3 regions of the Psychromonas sp. L1A2 genome follow, and region 3 is predicted to be linked to each of the others. Evidence: predicted binding sites of a transcription regulator. Region 3 holds the regulator's gene; each other region holds the start of a gene.
The links. The regulator sigma-54, encoded in region 3, starts transcription at its own class of promoters, with help from an activator protein. The targets are predictions, from matches to a motif close to GTTGGCACGNNNNTNGNNT.
Positions count from the first base shown of each region.

Region 1: the regulator sigma-54 is predicted to act here: its motif matches at 1,468-1,486, upstream of GQR59_RS11960 (CsbD family protein).
Region 2: the regulator sigma-54 is predicted to act here: its motif matches at 4,079-4,097, upstream of GQR59_RS04255 (PEP-CTERM sorting domain-containing protein).

Region 1 covers NZ_WUAG01000002.1:327,123-333,278, forward strand. Annotated here, with positions in the region: gene GQR59_RS11945 (DMT family transporter) at 1-192, opposite strand, end outside; gene GQR59_RS11950 (hypothetical protein) at 504-728, opposite strand; gene GQR59_RS11955 (DUF6435 family protein) at 881-1,072, shown strand; gene GQR59_RS11960 (CsbD family protein) at 1,197-1,388, opposite strand; gene GQR59_RS11965 (endonuclease/exonuclease/phosphatase family protein) at 1,674-2,642, opposite strand; gene GQR59_RS11970 (rhodanese-like domain-containing protein) at 2,936-3,265, opposite strand; gene GQR59_RS11975 (CinA family nicotinamide mononucleotide deamidase-related protein) at 3,382-4,710, opposite strand; gene GQR59_RS11980 (DUF294 nucleotidyltransferase-like domain-containing protein) at 5,313-6,156, shown strand, end outside.
Region 2 covers NZ_WUAG01000001.1:961,439-967,594, reverse strand. Annotated here, with positions in the region: gene GQR59_RS04260 (ExeM/NucH family extracellular endonuclease) at 1-2,711, shown strand, start outside; gene GQR59_RS04255 (PEP-CTERM sorting domain-containing protein) at 3,308-3,997, opposite strand; tRNA gene GQR59_RS04250 (tRNA-Leu) at 5,617-5,702, opposite strand; tRNA gene GQR59_RS04245 (tRNA-Cys) at 5,714-5,787, opposite strand; tRNA gene GQR59_RS04240 (tRNA-Gly) at 5,796-5,871, opposite strand; gene pgsA (CDP-diacylglycerol--glycerol-3-phosphate 3-phosphatidyltransferase) at 6,066-6,156, opposite strand, start outside.
Region 3 covers NZ_WUAG01000001.1:521,140-527,295, forward strand. Annotated here, with positions in the region: gene GQR59_RS02235 (YacL family protein) at 3-368, shown strand; gene mgtE (magnesium transporter) at 444-1,805, opposite strand; gene GQR59_RS02245 (HPr family phosphocarrier protein) at 1,820-2,095, opposite strand; gene rapZ (RNase adapter RapZ) at 2,102-2,944, opposite strand; gene ptsN (PTS IIA-like nitrogen regulatory protein PtsN) at 2,961-3,404, opposite strand; gene GQR59_RS02260 (RNA polymerase factor sigma-54) at 3,502-4,947, opposite strand; gene lptB (LPS export ABC transporter ATP-binding protein) at 4,981-5,706, opposite strand; gene lptA (lipopolysaccharide transport periplasmic protein LptA) at 5,709-6,156, opposite strand, start outside.

The DNA of each region.
Region 1 (6,156 bases), on a different contig from region 3:
TCCAGCCCAAATTGCATAGGCAATACCAATTGGGACCGTCTTCAGCACTAAAGACAAGAAGTAAAATGCAACAACATAACTAACGATGCTAGCTGAGCTGTAAAACCAATGAGTAAATTCATTTGAAGCTTTGAGAGCTAATGTGCCAATCACTTCCGATACAATTGCAATGACTAAAAACCAATACCCCATGACTTGCCTCAACGATAATAAAATAGAATAAAAAATATATAATTAACTCGCTCATAAAACGATGTGTTTCATAAGAAGTCACCGTTGAATTAATCATTAATAATGGAATGCAGATTACTAGTAGTGGTATTATTAATCAATCAGTTAACCTATAAATTAAAAATAAAAGTTAAATATCACTTTTAATTTTTTCACTCATTTGATCTTTATAAAATGTAATTTTTTGTTGTAACTTCTGAGGTGAGATGATTCTTTCAGTATGTTAGCTTTTAACGTCAACGCATGTTGTTGTAACATTTTTATTTTTAATTTCAAGGCTCTCTACTTTGATTTCTTAAATTCGCATAATGGGTGTTGTGTTCAAGTGGCATTCCAGTTTCTTTTAAACGCTCGATAAACTCCAACCACATAACATTTTTCAGTAAATCTTTAAGGCCACTACTATTTCTCAATATATTTTTTAATATCCAATTTTTCATAATATCTGAGCATATAGGCAATATATCTGTTACTAGTAAATATTTTTTAATATTCATATTCCCCTGCTTATTTGACATCTTCATAATTTATATCGCCATATAGGACCTAACTATTTGTTTTTAAGATTCAATATTTATCATTTGAGCAAAAGTAAACCAAACCCTGAATTGGTACGTATAACGAGGTATAAAATAAAAAGGAGTTCATTATGTTTTCAATATTTAAAAAAGATCCAACTAAAAAGCTTAAGAAGCAATTATCTATTAAGCTCGAGCAGGCAATGAATGCACAAAGAAATGGAGATATAAGAACATTTTCACAACTGAGTTTTGAAGCACAAGAAATTGATAAGCAAATTGAAGCAATAGAAGTAGAACTAGAATTAGAAGAAAGTAAGTGATTTAAGTAATTAAATACAACTACCTTTTATAATATTTATTACCGTTTCATTTATTGTATTGTTGAGCGAGTGCCAAACAAGCCGGCACCCACTTAATAATAGAATGACTTAAAAATGAAAAAAATTATGAATATGATTTCTCAAACTCTTTCTTTGACTCATCTTTAGCCATTCCATATTTTTCTTGCATCTTACCTTGGAATTTTTCAAGGTTACCATCGATTTCTTGTAGATCATCATCGGTTAATTTACCCCAATTCGCTTTAAGTGTACCTGAGACCTGTTTCCACTTACCTTTCATAATATCGTTATTCATCAGAGTGACTCCTTAATTTATTAAAAGCAGCGGTAAAATTAAAGTATATTTACCGCGATAAGTACGTTCAATATAAACTTATCAAGTTCTATGCCAAAAAATAAACAATTGATTTTAAAAGGAAATTTATTTTAAAGAAAAGTATGAGAAGACTTACTATGTAACTATTACATAGCATTTTGTCAGGTTTTCAATATTAATAAAATGAGTGTCCCATTACTCAGCATGACTAAGAGAGTAGAAAAGCCTAACAAAAAATAAGTTGCAGGTTTAATACGGCCCCTGCTACTTTTTTCCTACATAAACTAATTCGCTCAATAAAGGAAAATGATCTGAGTCAATTGATGGCATTCTGTGTATTGCACCTAACTCAAAATGATCACTATGAAAGATATGATCTAAAGGCCAACGTAGGAATGGATAATTAGCATGAAAAGTATTAAACATACCTCTTCCCATTCTTGGGTCTTTTAGTCCGCTAATATGCCTGAATGCACGAGTAGTCGGTGACCAAGCTACATCATTTAAATCCCCAGTCACAATAATAGGTTCCGTTTGACCTGCAACTTTTTTTGCAATAACCAATAACTCTCTATCTCTTGGCGTTGATGTTGTGTTTTCTGTTGGACTCGGTGGTGCAGGGTGAAGAAAATGAGACTTAATTTTAATGCCACTTTTTAATACTAAATAACAATGTATTGAAGGGATCCCTTCTTCAATAAGGTGTAATAATTGCACATCTTCTAATACAAACTTACTGTAAAGATGCATACCATATAAATTATCTAACGGCTGATTAACTCGATGTGGATAATCTTTATGAATCGGTTCTAACGCTTTTTGCCACCACATATCGGTTTCTAACGTAACCAACACATCTGGTTGATGTAAGTTAACCAATTCAATTAATTTGTCAGCAGAACGGTTTGTCATTAGCACATTACTGGTCATTATTTTAATCGATTGGGCATTAGCAGAAGAAGCTTTACGAACTTGTATTGGGTACAGTCTTGTATAAGGAAATATCCAAGCTATCTGATAAGCAGACAATAACCCGTTTATAATCATAAAGGTAATTTGCATGATAGGTGAAACGATATAAAAGCTAACAATAGTAAGAGAGACAGTGATCACTGCAATTTGTACTCGAGGAAACTCCCACACTCTCGACAACCAGTGATTGGTTGGCAATAAAGGGGCGACGGTAACGCCCAGCATAATACTCGTAAGCAAAATAATAGAAACGTCAAACATATTCAATTCTCTCAATATTAAATCAATACACTTTTTCAATACACTCAATAATATACAGCTTATTTGTATATGGAACCTTAAACAGAAAAACCATAGTATTCATTAAAAATAGATATTTTGCTGCATCAGTTTCCTCACCTGTCACTATACTATTGTTAGGCTGTGGCTTAATGGGATTAAGCTTAGCAAGAAAAAAGAAACAGCTATAATTTAATAGTGGTCTTTCCCCATAATAGTAATATTTCACTATTATGAATCATTACTTTACCTTTCTGTTATCCCTATATTAATCTTCATTTTATACCTCTTTGTTCACGAGCTTCTTCAATACTGCCTGCATTATGTAGATTTTTGTAGCCTGCTTGATCTAAAGCTGAAATTGCAATATCCGATCTCCCACCTGTATTGTCATATAAATAAAACTCTGTATTTATATCTGGGTAAAGTGTACGTACTTCTCTCACAATATTTGAATGTGAAATACGTAAATCTCCTTTAATATTATCTTTTTGATTTTCCACCAATGTACGAACATCAATCCACACCTTTTCTGCAAAAGAGAAAGAACTAAATAGTGTCGTTATCATTAATAAAGCTGGTAAAATAAGCGCTTTAATTTTCATTATTTAACTCCTTCTATAATGGATATTTATACCCATGCTTACACCAATACCCAAAGACTAATTATGTTCATTTTTATGATTGATTCATAAATAATCCATAAGCTCAATATAAGTGGTTATTTAGTCACAAGATCTCGGCATTCTTTCATGGAATAAACCATTGATTCGACACGTTCGATATAACTGTAATCAGCAATAGGAGATAAGCCTAATATAGCGCGACGTAACATATCAAAGGCAATTGCGGTGGTTAAATCACGTATATGGTTTCTACTACGTTTAGCTGAAAACTTGATTTTTTGGCAAACAACTTGATCTCCTGTTTTCACTGCAATAGCCACAGTTCCAACCGGGTTATCAATAGTCCCTCCGGCAGGTCCTGCAATACCGCTAGTTGCAATAGAAAAGTCTGACTCTACCATCTTTGAATAAGTACAAGCAGTACCAGCTGCCATCTGTGCTACACAAGCTAACGAAACTTCAGATTGATCTAAGATAGTCTGTTCACTAACATCTAACAATGCGACTTTTGCTTCATTGCAGTAGGCAACAATAGCGTGTTTTAAATAGTGAGAACTGCCAGAGAATGCGACCAATTGGCTGCATATTTCACCACCAGTTAATGATTCGGCTATAGTGAGTGTTTTTTCTCTTTGTGTTAAAAGTTCATGTATTTCTGCCGCTAATGTACCTTTATTTCGAGCGACGATACCATCACCTAATACCTTAGTTGCCTGTAATATAGCTTTATCTTGTTCTTCTTTACTCACATCACGCGCAATTAACTTTAATTCTAGATAAGGCATATATGAACGGTAACCTAAGGTGATCCCTTCTGGCCAAGTTAATTTCTCTAAACGCCCTGCCATGTCTGACTCACCAATACCTAAACTCAACAATTTGGTGACTTCTACTTTAGTCTGTAAATTAGTTTGTGATTTTACAAAAGGAATAAATTGTTCTATCACCATTTTTTTATATTCATGAGGCACACCCGGCGTAAAAAAGAACCAACTTCGATTTAGCTTCACTCTAAACCCACAAGCCGTACCAACAGGGTTATCAACAACGATTGCTCCTTTTGGCAACAGCGCTTGCTTTAAATTCTTTGGATTTAACTCAACATTGCGTTCTTTAGCCCACAATACAAGTGTTTCACGCCAAGCTAAGTTTTCTTCTAATTCAACGCCCATGGCATCAGCCATGGCTTGAGCTGAAAGGTCATCCGCTGTTGGCCCCAAACCACCATTCACTAAAATGATATCGGCGAAAGTACTACGCTCTTGAAAAACGTCAACCAAATCGCTCAAGCGATCGCCTACGGTCGTTCGACGATGCATTTCAAAACCATTGTCCATCAATTGGTTGCCTAACCATGCGGCATTAGTATCGACAATTTGTCCCGCAAGTACTTCTTCGCCTGTACATATCATTTCTAGTTTCATTAGCGTCTCATTAATAGATCTTTGGTGTTCAGAAATTTAGTTATTTAGTAATACCAATCTAAGTAATTATATCGTCATTTATGCTTGTTAAAATGAATCCTAGCTTCGTTGTTGGTTTTGTAATGAAAATAACTAATTACTGCAATCAACGCCTTGCTATCATCCATTTTCCCTAACGCCTAAATAGCTCATTTACTTATCCAGATTGGTATAAGCTATCTATCGAACAACTAAATCGTTATTGGAAGATGTTGGAATAATAGTTAAATCTAGCTTCTTTTAATTAAAAGCTTACGCATAACTTATTTACTTTAACATGCTCTATTCAAAACAATAACTAAGGAGTTAATAAAGTTAATCGCTTTATTAACTTAGGTAACTTTTGACGAATCAGTTTATTTAAATAATAGAACTTACTTTCTCAATAATTCCATGAAAAATAATATGGTTTGCATGACTTGATTTAACATTCATCGAGTAATTTATTAGTGTTACAAATCCACAAGGTACTTTATGATGATAAATTGCTGTAGCATGACTTTAAAATCAAATAACATTTAGTTTTCACCTAGAAAAAGTCAACAATAAAAAGCATGGTTAATATGAATAATGAACTACTCCCTGACATCGTGTCTTTTTTACAAACTATCCCTTCTTTTAACAAATTATCCTCTGATACGCTTAAAGAAATAGCCGATACCGTTAAGATTATTCAGCTTAATGCGGGTAAAATTTTAAATCATGATCCTGATATTTCATACCTTTACATTATTCGTAATGGAATAATCGAACAAAATAACCCCGATGGAAGTTTACGTTCCAAACTCGGTAATGATGATATCTTTGGCTTTAATCAGCAACCAGGAGATGGATCTGAGCATTATTCAATTACTGCTATTGAAAATACTCTACTTTATCAGTTTAACTACGAATCCTTAGTAAAACTAATCAATGACTATCCACATATATTAAGTCAGCTGGATTTAAGTTTACGTACTCGTTTAAAAGCGACGACCACTGAAGCGGATGATTCTCGACATTCATTCCATCAATATATGCGTCCATGTGACGATGTAATGAGTAGTAAATTAGTACTCGTTTCAGTTAATGACACTATTCAAAGTGTTGCACATCAAATGCGTAATATAACGGGTATCTCTTGTGCTTTTATTGTCGCTGAAGATAAAACCTTAATTGGCTTAGTAACCGATAAAGATATTACTCAACGAGTTGTTGCAGAAGCGCTCGATGTACAGCAACCTATCGGTTCCGTCATGACAGAAAACCCACATACCATTTATGCAAATGAACTGGTGATGGAAGCGGTACAGTTAATGACAAAGTACAACATTCAAAACATCCCTGTTATTAATAAAAAACAGCATGTTATTGGCTATATTACACCTAAAGATTTGATACAAAACAGTGGTGTACAAAGTATTTATT
Region 2 (6,156 bases), 440 kb from region 3:
ACGTATATGTAATAGCAAATACGCAAGCAGACACTGAAATATTGAATAAAGCAGATGAAACATCAGGTGGCAACCCTGTGAACTTCAACGGTGATGATCCCATTGCCTTGTTTATCGATGGCGTTGCACATGATGTCGCCGGTGAATTTGATGATGTAGATTGGAATAAAGACGTAACATTAGTGCGCTCTTTCGACCAAACTCCAAAAGCAGTTTACAACAGTGCAGATTGGGAAATACTGGCTAAAGATGATTCAAGTAGACTAGGCAGTATTAATGGGGTAAGTGAAGTAGCAGAAGCAACAGCACCTGAATTTGATGCTGAAGTTACCATCATGCAACTACAAGGTAACGGTGAAAGTTCACCATTCACCGATCCTGATAACTTTGAGTTTGACTCAGAAGAAGTGTTTAAAGTAACAGGTATTGTGACACACATCCAAACGGCTTCTTTAGGCAGTGACTTACCTGTTGGATTTTTTATGCAGGATGCAACGGGTGATGGTGACGTAACAACATCCGATGGTATTTTTGTAAGTTACAGTGCAGTATCAGGTTTAGACTTAACAGTAGGCGATGAAGTAGTTGCTTATGGTCAAGCAACAGAATCCTTTGATTGGACACAACTTTCAGCTGAATTTGTAGAGGCAACGGGTAGTAATAACCCAATGACGGCAACGACATTAGAAACGTTAGACACTGATGATGATTTTGAAGATACCTTAGAACGTTATGAAGGTATGTTTATCGAGTTAAACACTGGTTCTGACATGAAAATCACACGTACTTTTGGTTTCGACTTTGATAGTTTCAGAAACAACATGGTACTTGCTCATGGTGATATCAACCGTCAGCCGAACCAAAATAACAACCCAGGATCAGCAGGCGCAATTGAACAAACGGAAAATAATGCTTTAAATCGTCTATTTATTGAAACAGCGACAGAAGCTGAAGATGGAGTCGTGCCTTGGTATGAAGATTTCGGTGCAGATAACGGTACTGGCACAACCGAGGATTATTTACGTGTTGGTGCAACGGTTGACGGTATGCAAGGTTTTATTGGTTACTCATTCTCGGAATTCCGTTTATATGTTGATAATCAATTAACAGCAGAAAACTTTGATCATGAAGGTGTCGATCGAACAGTTGCACCTGTTATTGAGTCTGGTGACCTAAAAATCGCTACATTTAACGTATTGAACTACTTTAACTCAGAAGTGGGCGGTGCAGAAAATCCAAACGGTAGCAATCGTGGTGCTGACAATGCAGATGATTTGGCAGTGCAAACAGCAAAAATTGTCGCAGCATTAGTTGCGCTTGATGCTGACTTTGTAGGGTTAATGGAAGTTGAAAATAATGGCTTTTCAGAAGACTCCGCAATCGTTGCGTTGGTAACAGCATTAAACGAAGCATTAGATGAAGATAAGCAATACACTATCGCGTCTAGTGAAGACTACGATTACATCGGTACCGATGCCATTACTAATCAAGCCATCTACCGTGCTAATAAATTAAGTTTAGATGAGTTTGATGTGATAGAAATGCCACAACAACATGCACCTGAGACTGGTTCTGAATCGGGTGATAATTTCATGCGTGACGCGGTAACGCCTACTTTTACAGTGATTGGCACAGATAAAAAACTAACGATTTCTGTTAATCATTTAAAATCTAAAGGCTCTACCTGTTATGAAGATGTTATAAACGATGAACAATTAGCCGATACTGATTTACAAGGTAGCTGTGAAAACTTCCGTGTATCTGGTGCTTTCCAATTAGCTAACTCTTTAGCGGAGAAAGAAGGTTACACCATGATTGTGGGTGACCTAAATGCGTATGCAAGTGAAGACCCGCTTCTACTATTAACCAACCAAGATAATGCAGAAACAGGTTATGAACTTAAGGCTGCCGCTTACACTTATATTGGTGGTGACAGTGATGAGCTAGGTGAACAGTTACATGGTCCAGATGGTGCGACATTAACTGAGAGTTATGGCTATATCGATACACTAGCTAAATTTGAAGAAGAGGGTTTAAGCTACTCATTCAATGATGAAGTCGGTACATTAGATTACATTTTAGTAGATGAAGAGCTTGGCGAACTAGTCGTTGATGCTGCACATTGGAATATTAACTCAATAGAAAGCGGTTTATTTCAATATGATTACGACTTTGGTGATGTAAACATTTATAACGATGCTTACCGTTCATCAGATCACGATCCTGCTATCATCGTTTTAAACTTCGGTATAGAGAGTGATTTAGGTGAAAGTATTTCATTACCAAGTGAACCTGTTTCATTGCCCGTTCAAACAACAACGATTGATGAAGATGGTACATTCACTGTAGTTGTTGATCTAACCGCTTCTACTTTCAATAGTTTACAAATAGGCACCAATGTAAATGCAGTTATTTCAGAAGTTGAAAGTTCGCGAGCAGCAACAAGCCAAACGGGTTCAATAGACTTAACTGAAGAGCAAATAACACAAGGCTGGGCAACGGTTGAAGTAAAAGAGGCTAGCGCAGGAGATGTAACAGTATCTAGCTTTATAGGTGATGAATTAGTTGCAACAAACGACTACACGTTAACGACAGAAGAAGATACAGATAATAACGCTGACGACACTAGCGGTGGTAGTAGCAACATATTCACATTGTTATCACTACTAGGCTTTGCTGGATGGCGTTTAAGACGTCGTCAACAAAGTTAAAGCAACTGCTAAAGCTTACTCTATATTAGCAATTAATATCAGCCCTTTATGTGTTTCTCATAAAGGGCTTTTTTATAAGCTGTAGATTCCTCACTGTAATTTACACCTAGCATTTAAATCAGATATTTAAACTTAATATTTAAGCCAAAATACGATAATAACTAATACAACCTTATTAATATGAAACACCCGATCTACAAAACACATCAACTAAATAGTTTTTCAATTTACAGTCATATCAAACATACCGATAGACGATTAACGAAGTTAATCTTCGAAAGGCCTCAATTTACGCCTTAAACTAAGTCATTTTTCCTGCGTAAAATTTAGATCACTTATTTAATGTAATCGGTATAACGATTTTTAAAAGGTATGAAATTACTGAACAATAGAAACGTCCAAAGTAATTGAGACTATCAAAGCAATCAAAGTAGCAAGGAGATTTTAATAGCAGGTTGTTAGGTAAGGCTATTCAGATGAAGCGATTATAAAATCTGATTTATGAAATGTATTGCCTATAATCATCAAGTAAAAAAAAACACCAATCATCACAATTGGTGCTTTATATCATTCAAATATTGATTCGAAGATTAAAGTTATTTCTTAACTCTACGAGATACTAAAGCTAATAGGCCGAATGCAAAGATAGCAATAGTAGAAGGTTCAGGTACATCAACAACTAATGATGCATTATTAAATCCAGCGCCTTGAAAAGCAGTTTCTGAACCGAAGATAACAAAACCATTGTTTTCTGTGTCGCCGTTTACCCAATCTTGGATAATGCTCGTTACATCAACAGTATAAGTGTCAAACGAATCAGTCTTAACGTTATCTACCACTACAGATTGATTAGTTGATGAATCAGCATATTCAAATAAAGGCAAAGAACCAGACTCATCACTCCATGCACTTTCAACTTGCCCTAATAAAACACTTAAATCATTGATAGTATTAAGACGAGAAACAAAATCAATTTCAAACAATGCCGAGAACGTTGAAGCATTAACGATATCTGACGTTAAGAAACTTAAATCAAAATCAATAAAAGTCGCAATACGTAAATCTTCTTGAGATTCATTAGCTCGTTCACGTGCAATCACTTCAGTACTAGATAATGAACCACTACTAACTGAACCAGCTGAATTAAGGTCACCATCCAAAGAAACACTAATAATAGTTTCTGGAGATGTAGTAATTAATGAAGCTTGTGCACTTGTCGCGATTAATGCAGACATTAAGTAAAAGCTAGTTGTAACAGCAATCAAAAGTCTTTTTGAATTTAACATATGTTTTATCCTTTGGTTCACTATTGCTAATGTTAGTAGGCAAGATGTAAACGATTATTTAGGTATTCCTAAGATAGTATAAAGCATATACCATGCCATGATAAATATCACTTTAGTTTCAATAAGATAGATTTTTTAATGTGTTTTAAGAAATCAAAGTGAAAAGAAACCCGACACCTCTTTGGGGTTATTTTTCATTTCAGACAACATAACTTATGTTATACCTACTTCGGTGTATGAATAATCGACACTACGTTACCTGATAAAGTAACTGACTAAAGAGCAACTTATTAAGTAAATAACCTCAGTTCTGGGCAGGTAAAGCGATACAACACCGTGATTTTCGGGGATTTCTACGTTAAATTATTTATCAATAACCCGTTATTATACCAATGGAATTAAATAAGTGATCAGAGATTGCGCAGGAAAAATTAACACTAATAAGGTGTGAGTTGTAGGAGATAGTTGATCTCACTTCAAAACTCACAACGCAGTTAGGGGTAATTTTAACCAGCAAGAATGATCGCCTTATTAATTCTTTTGGTATTAATTCAATAATTCGCCTTGAACTACGTAAAACTAACGGCACTGACTAGTAAAAAATATAACCATGATTTTAAATGAAATTCCGCTTTCATTAACCAGCATTGAGGTTAAATAATAGAGATTTACACCACTCAAACTAGAAAGACCTAACACATGCCAGATATCACATCATTTATTTCATATTAATTTACTTTAATAAAATAGAAATCGTTAAATAAAGCCGTTAATAGCGTTATTAGAGAAAATAAATAACTGCCCACCTCTCAATATAATAAAAAGAGAAAAACCGTCTCAGGCCTCTTTAAATAGCTTAATAAAGGTTATTGAAACCAATAACCTTACATGACTAAATTAAATTGATGACTCATTTAGATAATTTAAGGAGGTGATAGAGAAATAAAGGAATAAAGGAATAAAGGTATAAAGGTATAAACAAGAACAATATTTACTAATCCAATTTTTGATATAAAAAAACCAGCTATAAGCTGGTTCTTTTATGAAATTGGTATCCGGAGACGGACTTGAACTGTCACGGCTAGAATTAGATGCGGGGATTTTTTATCAGAGTTTACAGAATTCCGATTGCATTAAGCTTGGCATAAATTAAACGCTTATAAACTGGCTTATAAACTAAAAACTCAAATTTTAGATATAAAAAAACCAGCTATAAGCTGGTTCTTTTATGAAATTGGTGCCCAGAGACGGACTTGAACCGTCACGGCCAGAATTAGATGCGGGGATTTTAATATCAGAGTTTACGAAATCCCGATTGCATTCAGCTTGATATAACTTAAACGCTTATAAACTGAAACTCAAATTTCAGATATAAAAAAACCAGCTATAAGCTGGTTCTTTTATGAAATTGGTGCCCGGAGACGGACTTGAACCTTCACGGCCAGAATTAGATGCGGGGATTTTATTATCAAAGTTCACAGGCCCCCGATCACATTAAGCTTGGTACTTGGATTAAAATAATAAGTGCATAAATTAAACGCTTATAAACTGGCTTATAAACTAAAAACTCAAATTTTAGATATAAAAAAACCAGCTATAAGCTGGTTCTTTTATGAAATTGGTGCCCGGAGACGGACTTGAACCGTCACGACCATAAGTCGAGGGATTTTAAATCCCTTGTGTCTACCGATTTCACCACCCGGGCAAAGATTGTAATGGAGGCGGAACCCGGAGTCGAACCGAGGTGGATGGATTTGCAATCCACTGCATGGCCACTCTGCCATTCCGCCAAAACATTTGGAGCGGTACACGAGACTCGAACTCGTGACCCCGACCTTGGCAAGGTCGTGCTCTACCAACTGAGCTAGTACCGCATCACTATGTTTATCTCAAGAAGAACTAGTAAACTGTTTCCCCTCTCGATGTGTGCGCATTCTAATGATTCTTCACAATGAGTCAATAGAAATTATCACCTTTTTTGCTTCTTTTAAGTTGTTCGACGTTTTTTTAGACGAAGCGTTTAGATATTCACCAATTTAACCTATATTAATCTGCTTTTAGTCTTTCTTTAATCTACTTTGCTTTCATTGCTCTTTTTTAGCAAAGGCCATGCTGCTTTTAAATAAACTATCATCGACCATAATGTTAATGCAGTAGCA
Region 3 (6,156 bases):
TAATGGAATTTGACTTTAAAAAAGATTATTTCAGCGATAAAGCAACGGTAAAACTATCAATGGGACATGAAGCTTTTGGTACTTGGTTAGAGCAAGAAGGTCAAAAAAAAAGCTGGGTTGAAGTTTTACTTACGGTTATCGGTCAGTTACAACGACGTGAGATAACTGAATATAAATTAGTCGGCGATGAGTTTGCTTTAGACTTAAATACCGAAGAAGCTATTATTAGTAACCATAGCTTGCATCAATCTGAATCTGAATTAGAAGATGCTAACGATTTAAGTTTTTATGATCAAGAGATTCAAGCTGAGTGTGGTTTAGAGGACTTCTTGAATCTATTGGAGTCATGGTTAGAGTTCATTGGGTAATAGCAAACTAACCATCTATCTATCTTTAGTAATAATATAAACTAGATGATTAGTCATGATATTCATATGTAAGGTTTAATGACGTAGGACTAGTGTTGCCATCCCTAAAAATGAAAATAGGCCAATAACATCAGTAACAGTTGTTAATGCCATACCACCCGCAAGCGCAGGATCTATTTTATATTTGTGCATTAACAATGGGATACAAACGCCTGCAATCCCTGCAATAGAAAGGTTAATGAACATCGCACCTGCAATGATATAACCAACTTGCATATCTCCTTTCCACAAGACGACGGCTGTGGCGACTAAAACAGCCCAAATCATACCGTTTAACAGGCCAATGGCCGCTTCTTTACCAATTAACCAACGTGTATTACTGCTGCTGATATGGCCAACTGCAATACCACGAATAACTAAGGCTAATGTTTGATTACCGGCAATACCGCCCATACTCGGTACGATGGTCATTAAGACGGCTAATGTTGCTACTTGCTCTAGAGTAGCTTCGAACATATTGGAAACAGAGGCGGCAATAAAAGCGGCAATTAAATTAACAGATAACCATACCGTACGACGTTTAGCACTAGGCAAAATAGGGGCGAAGGTATCTTCGTCATCATCCATACCTGCCATACCCATCATCGAGTGTTCTGCATTTTCTCGAATAATGTCTACGACATCATCAATCGTTATACGGCCTAATAATTGTTTGTTATCATCAATAACAGGGGCTGAAATCCAGTCATGTCGTTCAAATAGTTTGGCTATTTCATTTTCTTCCATTAATACTTGAAGCGGTTCTGTATCATGCTTCATTACATCACTGATGATAGAAGTGGGTTCTACTGTTAATAAAGTTGATAAAGAAACGTCACCGAGTAGCTTATTATCAGTATCAACGACATATAATGCATCAGTCGTATCGGGTAACGAACCTTTTAAACGTAAATAGCGCAGTACGACTTCAATGGTTACATCAGGACGAACCGTAACTGTATCGGTATTCATCATCGAGCCAGCAGTGTCTTCAGGAAATGCTAAAGCCAGTTCAACTCTTTGCCTGTCCTGTGTATCCATTTGTTCTAATACAGCTCTATAGACACTGTCAGGGATGCCTCTTAATACATAAGCTAAACCATCGGTTTCCATGCCTTCTGTTGCTGCGACAAGGTTATCTGTTCCCATTAAATTAATGATGCCATCTTTCGCATCTTCGTTTAATTCTTCTAGGATTTCACCGTGTTGATCATGGTCTGTTAAGTTCCATAATACTTTACGATCTGCAGGAGGGGAGGATTCTAATAAAAAGGCGACATCACAAGCAGGCATTTTATCTAAAATGCTGCGTGCTAAAACAAACATACCGTGTTCAAGTGCTTTTTTTACTTCTTGAAGTCGTAGCTGGGTATTATCAACTTTAGTGTTTTCCAGCATACTTGCCCCTAGTATTATTCTTCTTCTAAAAACTTATTTTCGATGAGCTCAGTAACGGCTAACATCGCTTCTTGTGCTTGTGCACCTTGCGCTTCTATTTCAATTTCTTGACCAAAACAAGTTTCTAACACTAATAAACCAAGTACGCTACCAGCATCTGCTTTTTTTTCATTGTGTGTGATGGTGATTTGCGCATCAAAAGCATTAACTAATTCGACTAGTTTTATTGTTGCACGTGTGTGCAAACCGAGTTTGTTTTGTATTGTAATTGTTTGCTTAATTTTATCCAACAGGAATTACTCCTTTAAACATTTATGTTCAATTTGTATTTGGTACTTATGTTTAAAACGTGCCGCTATTTGTTCTGTGACATAGACAGAACGATGTCTACCGCCAGTACAACCAATAGCTATGGTGACATAGTTGCGGTTGTTTTGCTCTAGATGCGGCAGCCAAGTTAAAAAGAGGTTTTCGATATTAGTGATAGTTTCTTTGACTAATGGGAAGGCACTTAAATAGTCTTGAATAAGTTTATCTTTGCCTGAGTATTCTTTTAAGTTTTTTTCCCAGTATGGGTTAGGCAAAAAACGCACATCAAAAATATAATCGGCATCTTGCGGGTGTATATGTTTAAAACCAAAAGATTGGAAAATAACTAATAAATTACTCTTAGTCGAGCCTTGCAAGTATATTTTTAGGTGTTCATTTAAATTATGAACAGATAGGGCTGTTGTATCAATTGAAAAAGCAGAGAGTGCTTGTAGTGGTGCTAACATCTCTTTTTCCAATTCTAAGGCTTGAGATAAAGAGTGTTTTTGTTTAGAAAGAGGGTGTAAACGGCGAGTCTCACTATATCGGCGAATTAATTCACTGGTTAGCGCATCTATATAGATGATTTCTAATTCTACTTTTTTTTGCAATGATTCAACAAGGTGCTTAATTTCATCAACTTTAGTTGGCATATTACGTATATCTAAGGTGACCGCTACTTTATTATCTTTTGGGTCGACCGTATCAATTAATTGTTCTAGTAATTGATACGGGACACCGTCAATACAGTTGTAACCTAAATCTTCAAGTACATGGAGGGCAATTGTTTTTCCTGATCCTGAACGACCGCTAATAACAATTAACTTCATATCTACTCCTGTGATTTTATAACGTCAGTAATTCAAATAACTCTTGGTTGCTTTGCGCACTTCGTAATTGGCGTAAAAACTGTTTATCTAGTAACTTTTGACTTATTTCTGATAAGGCAGAAAGGTATTGCTTACAAAGATCTTCTGGCACGAATATAGCAAATAATATATCGACTTTATTACCGTCATATGAATCATAATCAATGCCTGTTTCACATTGTAGAAAGACTGCTGTTGCTGGTAATTCACTAGAAATTTTGACGTGAGGAATAGCGATACCTGAGCCTACTCCCGTCGACCCAATTTTCTCTCGTGCAATCAAGCTTTCGAATAACTCTTGCGCATCTAAGTTTAATTCTTTAGCCGCAATAAGACTGATTTTTTCTAAAGCACCTTTTTTACTAGTGCAGGCAGTTTGGCAGAATACTGAATCTTTATTTAATAAAGTAGATATTTTCATAATATATAGTTTAACTGTACTTAATGGACGCGCGAGTTTAGCAGGTTAGCATTAAATAACTATAGTTAATCCCAATTTTATTTGCGTTGCTCACTAATTAAAGTAATTGCTTTCGCTGGTTAGAAGGTGGAATACCTAATGATTCTCGGTACTTAGCAATAGTACGTCTTGCTACTTGAATACCTTTTTCTTCTAATAACTGCGTTATTTTGTTATCACTTAAAGGTTTAGTCGTTAATTCTGCGGCAACGAGCTTTTTAATTAAAGCACGGATAGCTGTTGATGAACATTCACCACCGCCATCGGTTGCAACATGACTCGAAAAGAAAAACTTCAATTCATAAATGCCACGAGGAGTATGCATAAACTTCTGCGTAGTCACTCGAGAAATGGTTGATTCATGCATTTCGACTTCAAAGGCAACATCATTTAAAACCATTGGTTTCATCGACTCATCGCCGTATTCAAAGAAAGCTTGTTGTTGTTGCACAATACAGTTCGATACTTTTAATAGTGTTTCATTGCGGTTTTCTAAGCTTTTGATGAACCATTTCGCTTCTTGCAAATGGCCTTTAATGAATTGAGAATCGGTTTTACTGATGTTACCTGAGCACATATTTGCGTATTGTTGGTTAATCGATAAATTAGGATCGCAATCTTGATTTAATGAAACTCGCCATTGTCCTTGAATCTTTTTAACATAGACATCTGGAATAATATATTGTGTTTCACTTGTTTCAACACCATTACCTGGTCGAGGTTCTAAGCTTTGAATTAAGCGCATGATTTCTGCAAGTTGTGCTTCTTTGAATTTACTTTTACGTGCAAGTGTTCTGTAATCCCTGTTACCAAGAAGATCCATGTACTGTTCAAGTATTTGAATAGCTTCGTCACGCCATTGCGTTGTATTCGGTAATTGGCGAAGTTGAATTTGTAAACACTCTTGAGTGGTACGAGCCGCGACACCTAGTGGATCGAAATGTTGGATTCGTTTTAATACTACCTCTACTTCATCTAATTCCAAATCTTCTAAATCAGCTTTTAAGCTATCTAAAATACTTTCACAGTCAGTGGTCAAATATCCTGACTCATCAATAGAATCGATAATTGCCATTGCAATGACTTGATCCGTTTCAGTAAAAGGCGTTAATTGCATTTGCCATAATAAATGGTCTTGTAGAGAAGTCGAAGATTCTCCCTGATAGACTGTACTTTCACCGTCATAAGCAACAGCACTAGAGGTGTTACCTGTAATAGGCGTAGAGTTATAAGATTCTTCCCATTCTTTTTCTGCAGGAAGATCATCTGAAAATTCTTGTTGGGAAATGGCTTCTGAAGTATCAACTTCACTGCTATCAGCTTCTTTGACTAACTCTTCAGTACCCGTTTGATCATCTTGCTCTAAAAGAGGATTTGAATCTAATGCGTTTTGAATCTCCTGTTGGAGATCGAGCGTTGATAGCTGCAATAGTTTTATTGCTTGCTGTAATTGAGGGGTCATCGCTAATTGCTGACCCATTTTCAATTGTAAACCCTGTTTCATCAAAACATATCTTCCTGAACGTATGGTTACGATTTAAAGTTTAAACTCTTCACCTAGATAAACGCGCTTCACATGGTCGTTTGCTAATATCTCGTCTTGTGTGCCTACGGCTATGATTTCTCCGTGGCTCACTATATATGAATGCTCACAAACATCTAATGTTTCTCTTACATTATGGTCTGTAATCAGTACGCCTAGACCGCGATCACGTAATTGTTGAATAATATTTTTTATATCAATGACCGATATAGGGTCAACCCCTGCAAAGGGCTCATCTAACAAGATAAATTTTGGCTCAGTTGCTAGTGCTCGTGCAATTTCTACACGTCGTCGTTCACCACCAGATAAACTCATTCCTTTACTGTTACGGATATGGGTGATGTGAAATTCTTCTAACAGTGTATTTAGCTTTTCATCTCGTTGTGGCTGCGTTAGTTCTTTACGAGTCTGCAAAATCCCCATAATATTTTCAGTCACGGTTAAGCGGCGGAATATAGAGGCTTCTTGTGGTAGGTAGCCAATACCTTTTTGTGCTCGAATATGCATCGGATCGCTAGAGATATCTTCGTCATCGATAACGATACTGCCATGGTCTTGTTTAACGAGCCCAACAACCATATAAAAAGAGGTTGTTTTTCCCGCTCCATTGGGACCTAATAAACCAACTATCTCGCCTGTTTTAACTGTTAGGCCGACACCATTTACAACAGTACGTCCTTTATAACTTTTAACTAATCCGCTTGCTCGTAATTCTGCCATATTTACTGTTCTCCAGTCGTTTTTGGAGTAGAAGATTTAGTTGAATCTGTGCTTTTGTCTTTTTCAAACTGAGCCGGCAAAAAGACTGTTTGTACACGTTCTTTTTTGCTTTGATCGGTCGTGACATTCAGTTCTTGGCTTTCTAAGAAATAAACTATTTCACCACCATTTACCTGACTATCTAATTGTTTCACTTGTGCGCTTTTAGATAATGTTATTTTGCCTTTTGCGACTTCATAACTGATATTTTTTGCTTCTGCATCAAGTGGTTTTCCATCATCTTGTATTTGATGAAATGTTGCTACATTACCTTCTGCAATCATAATTTCATGATTGGGTTTAGTACCACGGATAACCGTTAGTTTATCTGCCGTAATTTTAATGGAGCCTTGCGTAAGTAAAACCTCATCAGTAAAAACGACTGTGTTAGTTTTCAAACTTGCATGTTGT